Regions from separate parts of the Gordonia sihwensis genome, predicted to be linked through region 1. Evidence: predicted binding sites of a transcription regulator. Region 1 holds the regulator's gene; each other region holds the start of a gene.
The links. Region 1 encodes LexA, which represses DNA repair genes until DNA is damaged. Its sites were predicted from a motif close to CGAACANNTGTTCG; they were not measured.

Region 2: the regulator LexA is predicted to act here: its motif matches at 2,226-2,239, upstream of P5P27_RS05060 (error-prone DNA polymerase).
Region 3: the regulator LexA is predicted to act here: its motif matches at 3,550-3,563, upstream of P5P27_RS16690 (HNH endonuclease signature motif containing protein).
Region 4: the regulator LexA is predicted to act here: its motif matches at 2,327-2,340, upstream of P5P27_RS11320 (SAV_6107 family HEPN domain-containing protein).

What each region holds. Positions count from the first base shown of each region.
Region 1 covers NZ_CP121248.1:1,677,923-1,682,749, reverse strand. Annotated here, with positions in the region: gene hrpA (ATP-dependent RNA helicase HrpA) at 1-1,409, shown strand, start outside; gene nrdR (transcriptional regulator NrdR) at 1,463-1,912, opposite strand; gene P5P27_RS08125 (LysM peptidoglycan-binding domain-containing protein) at 1,935-2,525, opposite strand; gene lexA (transcriptional repressor LexA) at 2,709-3,368, shown strand; gene P5P27_RS08115 (putative PEP-binding protein) at 3,395-4,827, opposite strand, start outside.
Region 2 covers NZ_CP121248.1:1,058,657-1,063,483, forward strand. Annotated here, with positions in the region: gene P5P27_RS05050 (alanine racemase) at 1-151, opposite strand, end outside; gene P5P27_RS05055 (SDR family oxidoreductase) at 185-2,104, opposite strand; gene P5P27_RS05060 (error-prone DNA polymerase) at 2,251-4,827, shown strand, end outside.
Region 3 covers NZ_CP121248.1:3,484,036-3,488,862, forward strand. Annotated here, with positions in the region: gene kdpA (potassium-transporting ATPase subunit KdpA) at 1-917, opposite strand, end outside; gene P5P27_RS16680 (potassium-transporting ATPase subunit F) at 930-1,028, opposite strand; gene P5P27_RS16685 (hypothetical protein) at 1,340-1,954, shown strand; gene P5P27_RS16690 (HNH endonuclease signature motif containing protein) at 1,964-3,319, opposite strand; gene P5P27_RS16695 (alpha/beta hydrolase) at 3,729-4,664, shown strand; gene clpB (ATP-dependent chaperone ClpB) at 4,781-4,827, opposite strand, start outside.
Region 4 covers NZ_CP121248.1:2,363,094-2,367,920, reverse strand. Annotated here, with positions in the region: gene P5P27_RS11335 (methylenetetrahydrofolate reductase) at 1-613, shown strand, start outside; gene P5P27_RS11330 (LppM family (lipo)protein) at 656-1,474, opposite strand; gene P5P27_RS11325 (GNAT family N-acetyltransferase) at 1,553-2,221, opposite strand; gene P5P27_RS11320 (SAV_6107 family HEPN domain-containing protein) at 2,559-3,092, shown strand; gene P5P27_RS11315 (DUF3040 domain-containing protein) at 3,225-3,635, shown strand; gene mraZ (division/cell wall cluster transcriptional repressor MraZ) at 4,091-4,528, shown strand; gene rsmH (16S rRNA (cytosine(1402)-N(4))-methyltransferase RsmH) at 4,820-4,827, shown strand, end outside.

The DNA of each region.
Region 1 (4,827 bases):
CCGATCCGGCGCTGCTCAACCTCCGGCCCGAGGACTTGCTCGGAGACGACGTCCCCACGGCCGCCGACTATCCGGCCGCCTGGCAGCAGGGCGAGACCCGCCTGGAGCTCCGCTACCACTTCGAGCCCGGCGCACCCGATGACGGCGTGACCGCGATCATCCCCGAGCCGCTCCTGGCACATGTGCGAGACACCGGATTCGACTGGCTCGTACCCGGGATGCGCGCCGAACTCGCGACGCAGCTGATCAAGTCGTTGCCCAAGGGTCTGCGCAAGTCCATGTCCCCGGCGTCCCGGTACGCCGAACTCGCTCTCAGCCGACTCTCGGTGCGCAGCGAGCCACTGCTCACCGGCCTGGCTCGCGAGCTGTCGTCGATCAGCGGGGTCACCCTGGCTCCGCGCGATTTCAATCCGTCGGCACTCCCCCCGCATCTGCGGATGCACTTCGCAGTCACCGGCACAGACGGCGCGATCATCGCCCGCGGCGACCGGCTCGCCGCGCTTCGCACCGACCTGTCTGCCGACGCCGACCGCGACCGCCGTGCGCCCCTGCACCGCGAATGGACCGCCGACGGTCTGGGCACCCTCGCCGACTCCGAGACGGCGACCGTTGCGGGACAGACGATCACCCGCTATCCCACGCTCGCGACCGTGCCGGGACAGGGCGTACGCATCGCGAAGGCCGCCACCTCCACCGAGCGCGACGCCGGCATCGCCGCCGCCGCCGGAGAACTCCTGCGCCTCGCGATCGCGCCGCCCAGCCGCAAGCTGGCGTCGACTCTGCCGCCGCCGGCCAAGCTCGCGCTGAGCCAGAGCCCGTATCCGGACGTGGACGCGTTGCTGGCCGACTGCACGGCACGGGCGGTCACCGACACCCTGGCACGGGAGCCGGAGTTGGCCGCGCTGCGCAGTCCCGGTGACTTCGGCGCGCTCTCGGCGCGGCTGGGGCCGGTGATCCGGTCGCGCGCACCCGAGTACTTCGACGCCGCCGTCGCGGCGCTCGCCGAATACTCCCCGGTGCGCCGGGCCGTCGACGCCCGGTCCGGGACTCTCGCCGCCGACGACGTCTCCGATCAGGTCAACGATCTGATCTTCGACGGCTTCGTCGGCGCGACGGCATTGGAGCATCTGCGCTCGCTGCCGCGCTATCTCACCGCCGCACGGCTGCGCCTCGAGTCCCTCAACACCGCCGCCGGCCGGGACAACGAGGCGATGGGCGCCATCGACAGGGTGGTGGCAGTCTGGAATAGGCGCCTCGCCCAGCTTCCGGCCGCACGCCACGAGGCGCTGAACGAGTTGGTGCAGTGGCGCCTGGAGGAACTCCGCGTGAGCCTGTTCGCTCAGCAGCTCGGCACCAACGGTCCAGTCTCCGAGCAGCGGATAATCAAGGCGATCGACAAGTTCAGCTGACTGCTCGGGGCGGTGGCTGACTGCTCGGACCGGCGGCGCCGGTGCCGTGAGTGTCAGTGACGGTCGCGGCGCAGCGAATCGATCTCGCGCTGGAAGTCGTCGGCCGACTCGAACGACCGGTAGACCGAGGCGAACCGCAGATAGGCCACCTCGTCGAGGTCGCGCAGCGGACCGAGGATCGCGAGACCGACCTCATTGCTCGGTATCTCGGCCGAACCCGACGAGCGCACGGTGTCCTCCACCTGCACCGCTAGCTTCGCCAGTGCGTCCTCGTCCACCTGACGGCCCTGGCAGGCGCGGCGCACGCCCTGCATCACCTTCTCGCGACTGAAGGGCTCGGAGATGCCGTTGCGCTTCACCACGGACAGCACAGCCGTCTCGACCGTGCTGAACCGCCGCCCGCATTCATTGCACGACCTGCGGCGACGGATCACCTGGCCGTCGTCGGCGACTCGGGAGTCGACGACACGGGTGTCGTCGTTCTTGCAGAACGGGCAGCGCATGCCATGACAATACCCGCCCGCCTCAGCCGTACTGCGGGGCGATAAGCGCTTGTCCGACATGCAGTCCCGATGTCTCGAGGCCGTTCAGGTCGCGCAGCTGGGCGATGACGCCGGCGGACGGCAACTCCGGAGCGATCCGCTCAGCGAGCGCGGTGAGCGACTCCCCCGACCGGACGTACACCACGTGCGTCGCCGCCGGCGACTCCGGCGTCGCCGCATCCTGGTAGCCCGCTCCGACGAGGGCGAGCAGCCACACCATGCCGGCGAGGGTGCCGCCGACCACCGCGGCCCCGGCCCACCGGCGCCTGCGGTACACCGCGGGCGACAGCGCGGTCCGGCCGGCCGGCGGCGCATCGAACATCACTCGCCGGTCCGCGACCGGGCGACGCCGCTCGGGGCGGCCGGTCGGGAAGCACGTTCCGCTCGAGTCGCCTCGCCCCGCTCCGCGTACTCCCCGATCACGGACCAGCGAGCCACGGACCAGCGGGATGTCGCAGGTCATCGCCGACGCGGTGGAGTGCGCAGCAGTGGAGTGCGCAGCGGTGGAGTGCGCAGCGGTGGAGCGCACAGCGGTGGCGCGTCCGGTCGGGGCGGGTGCCGTCCTCGTGCTCATGACTCGTCTCCAATCGATCGCGTGTTCGAAGCACTCTTGTTCGATAGTTAACACGAGGGGTCCGACAAACGCCGACACGCGTCGAACAATTGTTTGAGTTTTGTGACCTACTCAACTAGCCTTTGGACCATCGATCGAACACAGCTGACGAAAGGCCCGACCGTGACCGACACGCCCGATCCGATGCTCTCCACCGCGACGCTCGAGGCCTCATTGACCCAGCGTCAGCGCGAGGTGCTCGAGGTCATCCGTCAGTCGGTCCGCGAGCGCGGCTACCCGCCGAGCATCCGTGAGATCGGCGAGGCCGTCGGACTCACCTCCACGTCGTCGGTGGCCCATCAGCTCCGCACGCTCGAGCGCCGCGGCCTTCTCAAGCGCGATCCGCACCGTCCGCGTGCGGTGAACGTTCGGGACGATCAGCGGACACCGCCCTCGGGCGGTGCCGAGGCCGACGGAGAGTCACTCCCCACGCCGACCTTCGTTCCGGTGCTCGGCCGGATCGCCGCCGGCGGACCGATTCTCGCCGAACAGGCCGTGGAGGAGGTCTTCCCGATGCCGCGCGAACTGGTCGGCGACGGTTCCCTGTTCATGCTTCGCGTGGTCGGCGAATCGATGATCGACGCGGCGATCTGCGACGGCGACTGGGTGGTCGTGCGCCAGCAGAACGTGGCGGAGAACGGTGACATCGTCGCCGCGATGATCGACGGCGAAGCCACCGTGAAGACCTTCAAGCGCACCGACGGTCACGTCTGGCTCATGCCGCACAACGAGCATTTCGAGCCCATCCCCGGCGACGACGCCGCCATCCTCGGCAAGGTCGTCACGGTGATGCGCCGTATCTGAGGCGCCCGGCCGGCCTCAGCGGGACATCACACCTCGCCGGCCAGAACCGCGCGAACCGCCTCGCGCGCCTGTGACGGACTCGTCGCGGCGATCGCGGCGGACGCCGCATCGCGGCACTGATCCATGGTGACGGTACCCAGCTTCAGTCCCACCGCGGCCGACGCCGCAGGCGCGGACGACAACGACGTCACACCCATCCCGACCAGCACACATGCCAGCAACGGATCGGCAGCCGCCTCGCCGCATACGCCCACGGGCTTGCCCTGGTCCCGACCGGCGTCCCCGACCCGCTGTATCAGCGCGAGTACCGCCGGCTGCCACGGGTCGGTGAGCGCCGCCAGCTCCGGCGACATCCGGTCCGCCGCCATCGTGTACTGGGTCAGGTCGTTGGTGCCGATCGAGACGAAGTCCACTTCGGCGAGGATCGCGTCGGCGAGGATCGCCGCCGACGGCACCTCGATCATCACCCCCGGCACCAGACCGCGTTCCCGAACCCGCGCGGCGAATTCGCGCGCCTCGTCGACCGTGGCGATCATCGGTGCCATCACCCACGGCGTCGCACGGCCGTCGTCGCGCGCCGCCTCCGCCAGCGCATCGAGCTGGTTGTTGCGGATGTCCGGATACGTCTGCACGATGCGGTTGCCGCGGACTCCCATCGCCGGATTCGGCTCGTCGGAGTGGGCGACGAACTTCAGTGGCTTGTCCGAGCCCGCGTCGAGGGTGCGGATCACCACCTTGCGCCCGGGAAAGGCGTCGATCACCTCCCGGTAGAGCTCTACCTGCTGGGCGACGGTGGGCTCGGCCGCGCGGTCCAGGAAGGCCAGTTCGGTTCGGAACAGTCCGACGCCCTCCACCGGCGCCTGCGCCGCCGACCGAGCGGACACGCCGTCGGCCACGTTGGCCAGGATCGCGACCGCGTGCCCGTCCGCCGTGCGGCCCGGCCCGCGCCAGGCCGCCGTCTCGGCCGCCCGCGTCGCCGCGGCCGTCACGGCGTCCGAGATGAGTCCGGCGTCCGGGGCGGCCCCCACCGTTCCCGCGTCCCCGTCCACGTAGCCCATGGCTCCGGAGGGGATCTCATCGAGTTCAGCGGCGGCGACCACGCACGGAATACCGAGTTGGCGAGCAATGATCGCCGTGTGGCTGCTGGGGCCGCCGAGCCGCATGCCCAGCCCGATGACGCGTGCCGGGTCCAGACCCGCGGTGTCGGCGGGCGCGAGGTCGTCGGCGAGCAGAATCGACGGTACGTCCGGCACGGGGATGCCCGGCTCCGAGAGCCCGAGGAGTTCGGCGACGACGCGGTCTCGGACGTCCAACAGATCGGTGACCCGTTCAGCCATGAGGCCGCCGAGCTTGGTGAACATCTCCACGAACTGCTCGGTGGCCGCGATCGCGGCGAGCGGCGCTCGAACGCCCTGCGCAATCGACTTGCCCGCGGCCGTCGCCCACCCGCGATCGCGCG
Region 2 (4,827 bases), 620 kb from region 1:
CGGCGAGCTGCCGCTGCGCGACCCGAACGCACTTGTGCGTCTTGGCATGTGGTCGCAATCGCACGCCGTGCCGTTCGGCCCACCCGGCCATCGCGGCGAGATTGCGGTCGAGGCGAGCGGGATCGACGTGCAGGAACGGAGTGTCGGGCATACCTGATGGTGGCATGGACGACGGCTTTCGTCGTCAGCCGGTGCGGCCGAGCGCGGCGTCGGACTCCTCATGCAGAAGGAAGTCCTGATGGAGCAGTCGGTTGGTGAGCCGCGGTGCGGCGTGATGACCGAAATCGATGAGGTCGCCGAGTAGCGTGTTCACCCGCTTGGGGCGCTCGACGATCGCGTGCAGCACCCGGTGGGCGGCCTTGTCGACGCTCCAGATCCCCCGAGCGCTGTCGTAGGCGTTGGTCGGAACGATCATCCGCGTTCGGGTCAACGGGATGCGCACATTGCTGAACGTGACGTGATCGGAGAGGGTCTCGGCACCGGTGGCGTCGCTGAACGCCTCCAGTGCGGCCTTCGACGCGGCGTACGCGCCGAATCGCGGTGCGCGGCTTTGGACTTCGATCGAGGACACGTTGACGATGTGTCCGGACTGCCGCTCGATCATGTGCGGCAGCAGGGCGAGCGTGAGATAGACGGCGCCGAAGTAGTTGACGGCCATCATCCGGTGATAGTCGTGCGACCTGGTCACCGCGTTCGCGGTCGCCCGTCGGATGGACCGGCCTGCGTTGTTGACCAGCACGTCCACATGGCCGTGCTCGCAGATCACCGACTTCACAAGGGTCTGCACCGCGGCCTCGTCGGTGATGTCGACGGGATAGGCGTACGCGCGTCCGACGGGCAGCCCGGGTTTGGGAACCTCCGCGTCGAGTTCGGCGGCGGTCTCGATCAGCCGATCGGCGTCGCGGGCCACCAGGAAGACGTTGGCGCCGCGGCGCACGCACATGCGGGCGGTCGCGCGGCCGATTCCCGACGACGCCCCGGTGATCAAGATGTTCTTGCCGACCAGCGGGCCCCGCGAATCGTTCCGGCGGTGACGGGCCGGATCGAGATTCTCGTACCAGTACCGCCACAGTCGGGGTGCGTACTCGTCCAGGTCGGGCAGTCTCACACCGAGCGTGTCGAGTTCGGCGGCGGTCGCGTCGCTGCGGAACACCACGGGAAGGGAGGCGACGTCGAGGATCGCGGGTGGGACGCCGGTCTGTTCGGCGATCAGGTCGCGGCCGGGCCGCAGCAGTCCGCGACCGCTGGCGGCCAGCATCGGCCTCACCAGCCCCGAAGGCAGTGCGGTGAAGGCCCACGGTCCGTCGAAGGCCGGTGACAGGGCGTTGAACAGGTCGGTGATCGAGCGTGGGTCGGGGTCGGCGAGATGGAACACGAGCCCGCTCCGGCCGTCCTGCACATCGGTCAGCGCAACCATCGCCTCGGCGACGAAGTCGACGGGGACGACGTTGAGGGGCCCCGGATCGGGGATCGGCAGCGGCAGGAACGAGGGCAGCTGACTGAGCACGGCGAGGTGACCGAAGAAGTAGTAGGGGCCGTCGGCCCTGTCGACCTGTCCGGTGACGGAGTCTCCGACGACGGCCGACGGCCGATACACCCGCCAGCGCAGACCCTCGGTCTCCCGCACGACGCGTTCGGCGTCGAACACGGTGCGGTGGCATTCGGTCGGCAGGCCTTGGCCGAGGTCGAAGTCGGTCTCGGTGAAGTCGCCGCGATGGTCGCCGGCCACCGCGATCGAGGAGAGATGGTGCAGGAGCGCGCCGCGGGCGAGAGCGAACTCGGCGACCCTGCGGGTGCCGTCGACGTTGACCGCCCGCAGGTCGGCCTCCTCGGCGGTGAGGTCGTGCAGTGCGGCCAGGTGGATCACGTGGTCGACCTCGTCGACGTCGGATCCGTGCAGGCCGAGGCCTTCGTGTGTGAGGTCGCCGGCGACGGCGACGACGCGGTCGCCGCCGTCGATCCTCTCCATGGCGGCGGCGAATCGCTGCAGTGATCCGGTGCGCACGAGCGCGTACACCCGGGCCTGCTCGTCGCGGGCCAGCAGGCGCGCGACGACTCGACGGCCGATGAAGCCGCTGCCGCCGGTCACGAAATAGCTCGTCACCGGCCCAGAGTCTCACAGAGAGATACCGATGTGAATGATTGACAGCGGTAATTCGTGCGTCGGTCCGGTCTCTGGCACGCGTTTGGGGTGTGGCCGGGGCGGGCCACGGCAAGGCAGATGTCGAACATATGTTCTATCATCGGTGTGTGGGATGGAACAACGGGCCTCCGACCTGGTCGGAGATGGAGCGAGTGCTGTCGGGGCGTGCGCCTGCGCGCGGCGACCGGCTCGGTGAGACGTTTCCGCCCACGTTCAACGGCGCGGGGCCGCCGGGGGACGGCGGCGATTCGCCGGCATGGTCGCGTAAGCGGGGCCCGTACCAGGCCACCGACATCGAGTTCGGCGCATCGACGGTGCCGTACGCCGAGCTGCACGCGCACAGTGCCTACAGCTTCCTCGACGGCGCGTCGATGCCCGAGGCCATGGTCGAGGAGGCGCAGCGGCTGGGGCTGCGCGGGCTCGCGCTGACCGATCACGACGGCTTCTACGGTGTCGTCCGATTCGCCGAAGCGGCCCGCGAGTTCGGCATGCCGACGGTGTTCGGCGCCGAACTCTCGCTGCAGCGAGACAGTGCCCGCGCCGGTGCGGTGGACCCGCCGGGGGAGCACCTGTTGGTCCTCGCACGCCGCGCCGAGGGCTACCGCCGGCTCTCCCGCGTCATCGCCGACGCGCATATGAGCGGTGGCGAGAAGGGGCTGTTGCGCTACGACGCCGACGCGATCACCGAGTACGCCGCCGACGGCGACTGGCTGGTTCTGACCGGGTGCCGCAAGGGTGCGGTGCGCCGGGCGCTCGACCGCGGCGGCCGGCGGGCCGCCGACACCGCGCTCGGGACGATGATCGACCGTTTCGGGGCCGGGAACGTCGCCGTCGAGCTGAGCCCCGGTGCCGGGTCGGACGACGACGAACGCAATGCGATTCTGGCGTCACTGGCCGCATCCCATCGGGTGCCGACAGTCGCGACCACCGGCGCGCACTTCGCCGCGCCGGAGAACGGCCGACTCGCGACGGCGATGGCGGCGGTGCGCGCCCGGACCGATATCGCGACCATCGACGGCTGGATGCCCGGGGTGGGCGGGGCGCACCTGCGCAGCGGAGACGAGATGCTCCGGCTGATGCCCGCCCACCGTGAAGCCATCGACAACGCCGTCGCCTTCGCGGAGGAATGCGCCTTCTCGCTCGGGCTGATCGCCCCGAACCTGCCGCCCTTCGACGTCCCCGACGGCCACACCGAGGCCAGTTGGCTCCGCGCACTCACCGAACGGGGAGCCCGCGAGCGTTACGGCACCAGGGAGCAGCGTCCCGACGCGTACCGGCAGATCGACCACGAGCTGGCGATCATCGAGACGCTGACCTTCCCCGGCTACTTCCTCGTGGTGCACGACATCGTCTCGTTCTGCAAGGACAACGACATCCTGTGTCAGGGCCGGGGCAGCGCGGCGAACTCGGCGGTCTGCTACGCGCTCGGGATCACCAACGTCGACCCGGTCGCCAACCATCTGCTGTTCGAGCGATTCCTCTCACCCGAGCGGGACGGTCCGCCGGACATCGACGTCGACATCGAGTCCGACCGCCGTGAGGAGGCGATCCAGCACGTCTACGCCAAGCACGGGCGCAGTCACAGCGCACAGGTCGCCAATGTCATCACCTACCGCGGGCGGTCGGCCGTGCGCGATATGGCCCGGGCGCTCGGGTACGCCCCCGGACAGCAGGACGCCTGGAGCAAGATCCCCGACTCCGCGCCCGACGACGTCCGCGAGCTCGCCGCGCAGATCTCCTCGCTGCCGAGACATCTGGGGATTCACTCGGGCGGAATGGTGATCTGCGACAGGCCGATCGCCGACGTCTGCCCCACCGAATGGGCCCGGATGGAGAACCGCAGCATCCTGCAGTGGGACAAGGACGACTGCGCGGCGGTCGGCTTGGTGAAGTTCGATCTGCTGGGCCTGGGCATGCTGTCGGCACTGCACTACATGATCGATCTCGTCGCCGAGCACAAGGGCGTGCGGGTGGATCTGGCACGGCTCGACCTGACCGAGGAGGCCGTCTACGACATGCTGTGCCGCGCCGATTCGGTCGGCGTCTTCCAGGTGGAGTCACGGGCGCAGATGGCGACCCTGCCGCGGCTGAAACCGCGGAACTTCTATGACCTCGTCGTCGAGGTGGCGCTGATCCGGCCGGGGCCGATCCAGGGCGGTTCGGTGCATCCGTACATCCGCCGGCGCAACGGGCTGGAGGAGCCGCACTGCGATCATCCGTCGATGGAGGACGCACTCGGGCGCACCCTCGGCATTCCACTGTTCCAGGAGCAGCTGATGCAGGTGGCGCGCGATGTCGCGGGTTTCGGCGCCGCGGAGGCCGACCAGTTGCGTCGTGCGATGGGATCCAAACGGTCGCCGGAGAAGATGCAGCGGCTCCGCACACGGTTCTACGACGGGATGCGCGAGAGACACGGCATCACCGGCGACCTCGCCGACCGCATCTACGAGAAGATGGCCGCGTTCGCGAATTTCGGTTTCCCGGAGAGTCATTCACAGAGTTTCGCGTCGCTGGTCTTCTACTCCGCGTGGTTCAAACTCCATCATCCGGCGGCCTTCTGCGCGGCGCTGCTGCGCGCCCAGCCGATGGGCTTCTACTCGCCGCAGTCGCTGGTCGCCGATGCCCGGCGGCACGGCGTCCAGGTGCACCGACCAGATGTGAACTCCTCGCTCTCCCACGCGAGT
Region 3 (4,827 bases), 1.8 Mb from region 1:
TCGGTCCGCGACTCGAAGGTCCAGACCAGCGCCAGCATCGCGCCCCAGATGACGGCCATCACGCCCAGCAGCGTGAGCCCCTGTCGGCGATCGCGCACCAGCGTGCCGTAAGTGCGGGTGAGACAGACCGGAATGATCAGGATCGCCAGCACCTGGACCACGTTGGTCAGTGGCGTCGGGTTGGAGAAGGGGTGCGCCGAGTTGGCCCCGTACGTTCCACCGCCGTTGGTGCCGAGAAGCTTGATCGCCTCTTGGGACGCGAAGGGACCCAATGGGACCCGTCCCGCGGTCCCGTCCACAGTGGTGAATTCCGCTGCCGTGTGCCACGACTGGACCGCCCCTTGGAAGACCAGGATCGTCGCCACGACCAGCGCCAGCGGCAGCAGAATCCGGACGGTGCCCCGCACGAGATCGACCCAGAAGTTGCCGAGCACTCCGTTGCCCCGGCGGCTGACGATGCCCCGGATCAGCGCGATCGCCACGGCCATGCCGACCGCCGCAGACAGGAAGTTCGCAACCGCCAGGCCGAGCATCTGCGACAGGTTGCTGATGACGGTCTCGGGCTCGTACGACTGCCAGTTGGTGTTGGCGACGAACGAGATCGCGGTGTTGAAGGCGACCGCCGGAGACATGCCGGGCTTTCCGTCCGACCACGGGAGATGCCCCTGCAGACGCTGCAGCGCGTACAGCACCAGAATCGAGACACCGGAGAATCCGAGGACCGACAGCGCGTAGCCGCGCCAGGTCTGATTCGCCCGCGGATCGACGCCGATCACCCGGTAGAGCAGACGCTCCGGCGGAGAGTCCTTCACGGACTCGTACACCCGCGCCATGTAGTCGCCCAGCGGCACATACACCACCGCGAGCACGACGAGAACAGCTGCCAGCTGCAGAATGCCGGCCGAAAGATCAGTCAATGCCCCGACTCTCTAGAACTTGTCCGGGTACAGCAGCGCTGCCACCAGATATCCGACGACGCCGATTGCGGCGATCAACAGCACCACCGACACCGTGCCAGCCCCGGTCATCGCCCGGTCCCCCGCTCCAGTGCGAACAGCAGTCCAGCGCACGCGGCTATCGCGAGCACGGCGATGCCGACCATTACGACGTCAGCCATCTCCCGGCCTCCTCAATCCGACGGCCCGCCGGTCCGGCGGGCTCGGACCTCACGCTCGTCGCACGAGATGCGCTGCGCCAGATGCCTTAACGCGATCTATACGGCGGCGCCGAGGATCTTGACGGCTCCATTCACACCGCATGCCCCCACGCTCGGCGATTTGCGCGCGGACCGCCGTCTCCGGTGTAGTTGCATGGTCCAGCTCACCCTGAGGAGTTTCACGTGAAGCGCAGCATCCAGTTGGCCACCGTCGGCGCGACCGCCGCTCTCGCCGCGACCGTCGGCGCCGCATTCGCCCCGGGCGACGCCGCGGCCGGCGTCGTCGGCGGGTACCAGCAGCCGGCATCCGGAGCCGTCTCGATCACCTCCGGGACCAACGAGATCAACGTGATGGTGATCAACCGCAAGGACGCGGACCAGTGCACCGTCACCGCCACCCGGAAGGACGCCAAGACCGGCACCAAGACGTTGACCCGCACCGTGAAGCTCAACACGCTGAACCAGCACACCGGCATCGCGAACTTCGCAGGGATGTTCAACAAGACCGACTACACCGTCTCCGGCACCTGCGTCGGAACCAAGGCGACCGAGCCGTCGGACGAGCCGGGAGACGCGAAGTCCGGAGAAGCGAAGTCCGACGCCGCCGAGACCGGCGAGCAGATCACCACCAACCTCCTCGGCGGGACCAACAAGGTCGTCGTGAAGGTCGACAACTCGGTGAACTCGAACTACGCGCAGTGCTTGCAGATCGTCAAGGGTGTGTCGTGGGATCTCGGCCTCCGCGGCGCACCGCTGGAGACCGTCATGAAGATCGCCACGACCTTCTGCCCGCGGTAGCCGCCGCAGTCACGCGGCTGCCGGCGCCGACGTGAGCGTCCTGCGCGCGTTCGACCGCAACTCCCTTCGCGGCCGGTTCGGCTGGTCGGTGTCCGCAGGCTCACGGAACCAGGGATACCGATCGTGGCCGATGAAGACCTCCCACCCCGATTTATGAATCAGCGTGTGGTGCATCCGGCACAGCAGAACGCTGTTGTCGAGCGACGTCTCTCCACCCTGCGACCACGGAATGCAGTGATGCGCATCGGTCCATCCGACGGGCCGGCCGCACCCTGGGAATGCGCACCCTCGATCTCGCACTTCGAGTGCCCTTCTGATCCCCGCCGTGACCAGCCGCTGTTCACGGCCGACGTCCAGCGGCACCGACTCGCCGTCGATCACGATGCGCCGCACCGCCGCATCGCAGAGAACCAGACCCACCGTCGCGGACGACACCGGCCCGGTGTAGCCGAGCGACGAGACCCTCTGCTCCGTCTCCGACCGCCTGCCACTCACACGTTCCTCCGTGCGACTCGGCACGACCAGAGTGACGTGCGGAAGGACGCCGCCGCTCGACGGGCGATCGCGTCCGCTGAGGAAGGAGCGGACTATCTGCCCGAACGCATCTGCACGCCGCCGTCCCACCGCGCGCGGATCGGGTGAGCCGTCCGGCAGCGGCACCGGTCGGCACAACCGATCCAGCGCCGCGCTGAGTTCCTCTCCGGTGAGCACATCCACGTCGAGCGTCGCCGAGATCCGACCGTCGGCCCCGACTGCCAGACTCATCTCATTGAGCTCCGAGTTCTCCGCGACCGGCACCGAGTCCGGATCGGATTCATCGAGCTCCGGAGCCCATTCGAGCGCGAGTTCCCGCGCTCGGCGAGCCACACCCGCCGGAGTCTCCTGCACCGTCAGCCGCCGAGCCAGATCCTCACGCGCCGCGGAGTCGAGCGGGATCCGCTTCTCCACGAACGCGATCCCGCGTCCGACAGCATCGACGTGTTCCACTGAGACACCGCCTGCGCGCGCCTGCCGCGACAACGACGGGAGCGTCGCCGCGACGCCACCCACCCGAGCGAGACGATGTGCCGCCGCCGGCGAGTGACCGAGTCCTTTCAACAGGTCGACGACCGATCTCACTCGCTTGCGAGTCGGAAGCCCCGATCGCGCGGCAGCCTCCGACACTCCAGCCAACGCCGTCGTCGTCAGATTGAGCAAGCGGGTCAACTCCGCCATCAACACGAGGAGTTCGCGGTCGTCGACGCCAGCGCGAGCCACCGAGTCGATCAGTCGCGCGAGCGAACCTCCCGACTCGCCTCCCATTGCCGGAGACAATTCGTCCGACAGACGATCGGCGAACTCCTTCACAGCTTCAGTCAGATTCATGATTCCCCCTTTCGCACGGCCTCCCTCGCCGCGATCGATTCGCAACGCACTGCATCACGCAACAAGCACGCCAGGGTCGCTCAACAGTCACCCCGAGCCGGGTGCCGGTCCGACGAATCCGAACCGGCACCCGACCCCATCTGCACTTTCGATTCTCAAAGAACTCGAAGCATCCCCCGAAGAGACCTTCACGCTCGATCTGTGATCTATGCTACATTCTACTTCTAGATCGCACAAGTGTTCGATTCGCCGGGTGGGGTCTCATCCATGGACTCGTACCCAGGAAGGATTATTCCTAGGCAACTACCGGGCCTGGGCCACGTCAACAGAAGTGGGAAGACTGGATGCAGCGGCCGACAGAGACATACCCATCACATGATCGGCCGAGAATCGACAGAGAGGCGAGCACGTGTCCAACGGCATCAAGCACATCAAGTTCCAGAACCCGGACATGTTCTGGGAGATCGCGGCGGACCTCTACTTTCCGCCGTCGTTCGACGAATCCAAGAAGTACCCGACCGTCATCAGCGCGCATCCGATCGGCAGCTGCAAGGAGCAGACCGCGGGCAACATCTACGCCACGCGCCTGGCCGACGAGGGCTACGTGGTCATCGCCTTCGACGCCAGCTTTCAGGGTGAGAGCGGCGGCACCCCACGGCTGATCGAGGATCCGACCCAGCGTGTGGAGGACTTCCGCCGGGTGGTCGACTACCTCACGACGCTCCCCTACGTCGACACCGACCGAATCGGCGCGCTGGGTGTGTGCGGCGGCGGCGGATACGTGCTCGCTTCGGCGCAGAGCGAGAAGCGGATCAAGACAGTTGTCTCGATCACCGGCGTGAACTACGGTCGCATGGTCCGCGAGAACGCGGCGGCAGCCGGCGGCCCGGTGGCCGCGCTCAAACAGATCGCCGAGCAGCGCACCGCCGAGGCCGCGGGAGCCGAGGGCGCGATCAGTGCTGCTCTGCCGCCATCGGCCGAGGCCGCGCAGCAGATCGGCGACATCGACGTCGTCGAGGCCTGCGACTACTACTGCACCCCGCGCGGACAGTCCGCGAACGGCAAGGCGATCTTCGACGTCGCACACGGCGCGTCGGCCATGGTGTGGGACGCCTTCGCCTTCGCCGAGACGCTGCTGACCCAGCCGATCATGGTCGTCGTCGGCGACAAGCCCGGAGCATTCGGCGCCTACCGCGACGGATTCGAGATCAACCGCCGCGCGGCGTCCGAGGTCAAGGAACTGGTGGTGCTCCCCGGCGTCTCGCACTACGACCTGTACGACCAGCCGCGGGGTGCGGGTGCGGCATTGGAGAAGGTCATTCCCTTCCTGGCCGCGAACCTCTGATCCATCCGACACGACGGAGGTCCCGCACTCGAAACCCGAGTGCGGGACCTCTGTGCGATTCCGTCGGTACCGCTCAACCGGCGGATCTCAACCGATGAGATTCAACGAGGCTCGGCTCAGCCGACCACGAGGGTCTCACCGTCGCCGCTGACGTCCACCGGGA
Region 4 (4,827 bases), 690 kb from region 1:
CCTGCTCGCCCTGCGCGGTGATCCGCCCGGTGATCCGCTCGGTGAGTGGGTCAAGCACCCGGAAGGCGTGGCGTACGCCGAAGAACTGGTGCGCCTGATCGGAGAACTCGGCGACTTCCACGTGGGCGTCGCGTCGTTCCCCGAAGGTCACCACCGCGCGCCCAACCTCGCCGCCGACACCGGAAATCTGGTGCGGAAGCTGCGGGCGGGCGCGGAGTACTCGGTGACGCAGATGTTCTTCGACGTCGACGACTTCCTCCGCCTGCGCGACCGTATCGTCGCCGCCGATCCCGAGCAGGGCGCCAAGCCGCTGATCCCGGGGATGATGCCGATCACCTCGCTGGCCTCGGCGCGCAGGATGACCGAACTGTCCGGCAGCAAGATCCCCCCGGCGGTCGAGGAACGGCTCGCGAAGGCGGCGGGCGACGGACCGGAGGAGAATCGGGCCGACGTGCGTGCGGTCGGCATCGACCTGTGCACGGAGGCCTCGTTGCGGCTCATCTCCGAAGGGGTGCCGTGCCTGCACTTCTGCAGCCTCAACTTCGCGAAGGCGACCAGCGAGGTGCTCGAGCGCATCGGCATCGACACGCGCGGGGCACTGGCCGGCGTCTGAGACGTGCGGTCCGCCGGAGAGGGCGACCGCGCGCGGACGGCGTCAGTCGGCGCCGCGCCCGGATGTCTCGCGCTCGGGCTTCGGGGACTCCTCGTCGGACTGCGGCGCCTCGGGCTTGCGCTTCGGGCGTCCCGGACGGGGTGAGCGGTCCCGATTCTGGTAGGCCGCGTACACGACCATCGCGACGATGATCGCGCACAGCAGGAACATGAACCAGGTCCAACTGGGCACGGCGGCGGTCGCCGGATCCGCGTACTCCGAATCGGCCTGCAGGTCGACGTTCTGTCCCGGGGTGGGCGTCCAGACCACCGTGTCGTCGCCCGCCTGATGACCGTTGGTCGCGACCACCTCACCGCCGAACGTGATCGACAGGGAGAAGTACACGCTGCCGGGATCGGCGTCCGTCAGCGAGGCCGAGCCGCGGAAACGGACGATGTCGCCGCTGCGGGACGATTTGAGATGGACCGTCGCGGACGGGTCGGGGAGGGCGGCGGCGATGATGTCGCCGAGCTGGCTGAACTGACCCGCAGAGAGTCTGTCGAAGGTGAGCTCGGAACCGACCTTGCCGTCGGGCGACGGCGCGGCCTGTCCGCCGGGGCGCGAACTCTGCGTCGACGGGGCGGGTACGGCACTGCTCTCATCCGACTTCTCCGGGAAGTCGGTGGTCCAGACCTGGCCGCTGAGCGAGGCCGGGATGTCGAAGGACGGCTTCTGCGGATGCTGATCCGGTGACGTGGCGATGATGACCGTGCCGGAGAACTGGTCGCCGACCGTGGTCGACTTGGTGAGACAACCGGTGAGCACGGGGATCAGTGCCAACAGTCCGGCTAGGGCGAGCGCGGTGCGGCGGAACGAGGTCACCGACTCATCGTGCCAGAAGAGATGCGCCAACCTGCGCAGTGTCGTCATCGGTGCGTCGGACGGACCGCGGGCGGCCGGTCATCGCGGCGGGGGACCGGCGTCCGGAAGAGGGAGCGGGCGTCCGAGGAAGGCGAACGGCCGGGCGTCTCCGGCGAAGGTGAAGTGCCGCAGGACATCCTCGAAGCCGAGGCGGCGGTAGAGGCCCCAGGCGCGATTGGCCTCACCCTGGACTTCGGGCGTCGAGAGGAGGACCTTGCTCTCCGGTCTGCCCGAGAGCAGCGATGTCAGGAGCCGTTGGCCGACGCCGCGGCCCTGACCGGCCGGATGCACATGCAGTTCGGTGAGTTCGAAGTAGTCGCGCATGAACTCGCGCGCGTCGGCGGGCCGGGTTCCGGCCTGTAGCAGTCCCGAATACAGCTGGCGGTTCCACCACTGGTCCGGTGCACCGCGGTAGCCGTACGCCACCCCGACGAGGATCTCGCGATCCGAGAGCGCCAGCGGTGCGCGCACGCGCAGCCGGGAGTACGTGGGCCGGAGCGAGTCGAGCGCGGACAGCGTCGCGAACGCGCCGAAAGCCGACCACCCGGGGCGCGCGATGTGATCGCGCCACAGCGGCAACCGGTGGGCTTCGCTTCCGCGGGGGTAGTGCATGGCGGTGATGTAGGTGTGCACAGCGGGATCGAGCCACAGGTGTGCCAGATCGGCCGGGAGGGGCGCGACGCGGATCGGGGAGGCGTCCAGTGACATGCCCGTTCCCTTCGTCGTCGGCTCGATTCGTCTGCGGCTGCCAGACTCTGGGAGCGTAGCGGCACTTGCCCATCGGCGTTCACACCGGCTACGGTTGACGCCTGTCGAACTGATGTTCGTATCGGTTGGGCGGTCCAGTGGCCCGGCGATGGGGAAGACATCGCCGGGCCACCGATCATCGGTGACGGGGTCCGCTGTCGAAGTCTTCGCGGGAGTGCCGGCGCCGTGCGACGGCCGGCCGTCGGGCCCGTCGTCGCAACACCTTCTTTGTCGTACCCCTCTGTCATGGTGTCGTCACGAGCCCGACAGAGCCGGGCGCCGACACGGAGGAGTTGGGATGGAGCGGTCAGCAGAACGGTCCGGGCGGCAGTTCGCCGGGTTGCATCTCGCACCCGCCCCGTCGGTGTCCGGTGCACAAGCCGATCACGGAGTCGACCCGCACGTGGTGCACCGCAGCCGCGATCTCCTGGATCGGGCAGAGGACCTGTTCGAGCAGGCGGCGTCGGTGGACGACGACGGGGCCGAGCGATTCCGGCTGTTCTATCTCGCGGCGATCCGAGCCGCCGGCGCGGTGCTGGAGATCTACGAGCCCTCGGGCCGCGTCCGCCGACGCCGCGGTGCGGCGGACGCGTGGAGTCGGATCAAGGAGCGTGCTCCCCAGTGCCGGGAACTCGCCGACTATTTCGGCGAACTCTCGACCATGCGCTCGCACGTCGAGGCGGGGCTGGTGCGCGCCGTCGATTCCACGTTCTGCGCGCGCGTGGAGCGCCGTGCGGTCGCGTTCCTGGACGTGGCCGACGCGACGCTGCTGGCGTACGAGCAGGGGAAGCTCACCTCGAAGCGTCCGGCGGCGCGCGGAACCGTCGCTTGAGTGCGCGGGATGATCGGCGTGATTGTGAACGCATCGTCGGCCAATGGTGGTCGAAGGGCGCTCGGGCTCGTACTATTGACATAGAGAGGCGAGAAGACGAAATCCTCGCCACGATCCAGTAAGGGAGGAGCGGTGCCGCTTTCAGAGCACGAGCAGCGCATGCTCGATGAGATAGAGAGCGCTCTCTACGCCGAAGACCCGAAGTTCGCGTCGAGCGTCACCCGCCACAAGGTGCGCTTGCCGAACGCGCGTCGTCGGATCGTGGTCGCTCTCGGGTTCCTCGCTGGACTCGCATTGCTGGTCGGCGGAATGATGGTCGACGTCGAGGTCGGCGGACTGAAGATCCTCAGCTTCGTCGGATTCCTGCTGATGTTCGGGGCCGCGGTCTTCGGCCTGATGGCTGGCCGCGGGCGGATCTCGGGTCCCGACGGCGCCTCCTCGTCGAAGAAGTCCGGAAAGGCCGCGAGCGGTCACGGCTCGTTGAGCCGACGGATGGAGGATCGCTTCAACCGTCGCTTCGAGCGGGACGACCGCGATCTGTAGAACCGGCCGTCGGCACCGGCGGCTGACGGCCTGACGCGCCCTGCGTCGACAACGATCTCCCTGGCGGGGTCGCAACTTCCGAAAGGAAGATGCGGCCCCGTTTTTCGTATCTCGGGAACGTCTGTCTCCGGGGTGTCCCCACAGCGTCCCACCCCGTCTCCCCACAGCGTCCCACCTCGTCTCCCCACAACGCCCCACCTACCGCTCTTGGTTGGTCTCACCAGTCACTTCGTTACCTTTTGACCCCTTTCGTAACGACACTAGTGAGCTGCGACACGTCAATGATTGCTGAGAATCCAGTGAAGCTTAGGCACTCTGACCTGCGCATATAGTTGATGGTGGGGAAACGGTGGGGCCTGCGGGGTGGAATGTGGTGGAAAGTGGGGTAGTGTGGGCATTACTGGGCGAGGGGGATACCGGAACCGCCGAACCCGGAAGGGTGAGGAGGTGTCGACGTGGCTCGTTTCGTCGGCACCTACACGCCCAAGCTCGATGACAAGGGGCGACTGACGTTGCCCGCGAAGTTCCGCGACGCGCTGGCAGGAGGAGTCATGGTCACACGCAGCCAGGACCGCAGCCTGTCGGTGTACCGGGCAGAGGAGTTCGACGCGATCGCCGAGAAGGCGGTCACCGCGTCGCGCAACGACCCGGAGGCCCGCGCTTTTCTGCGGTACTTCTTCGCCGGCGCCGACGAGCAGCGGCTCGACGGGCAGGGCCGCGTCAACCTCTCGGCCGAGCATCGCGACTACGCGGGGCTCACCAAGGAGTGCGTCGTCATCGGCTCGTACGACCACCTGGAGATCTGGGACGCGCAGAGCTGGCGCGACTACCAGGCCCAGCACGAGGAGGCGTTCTCCAACGCGGGATCGTCCGCCCTCGACTCGATCCTGTAACGGGATCGCGTCGACACACGTGAATTGAACATTCGGAGATCACGACTGCTGCGGTGAGTCGAGGCCTCGGCCCGATCGACCCTGACGTACTTCCCCAACGCCAGGTGCGCTCGGGCGGGGACCCCGTCTCATCGCAGGCCCACACCGCCGCAGTTCCACGGCATCGATGCCGGTGGTCTCCGGAGCGTCGCAGGGGGCGACGCCCAGAAGTTATCGGCACGGTTCTCACGGCAGCAGGGAGGGAGCGGGGTGAACGCACCGCGGCAAGGCGAACACGGACACGTTCCGGTGATGGCTGA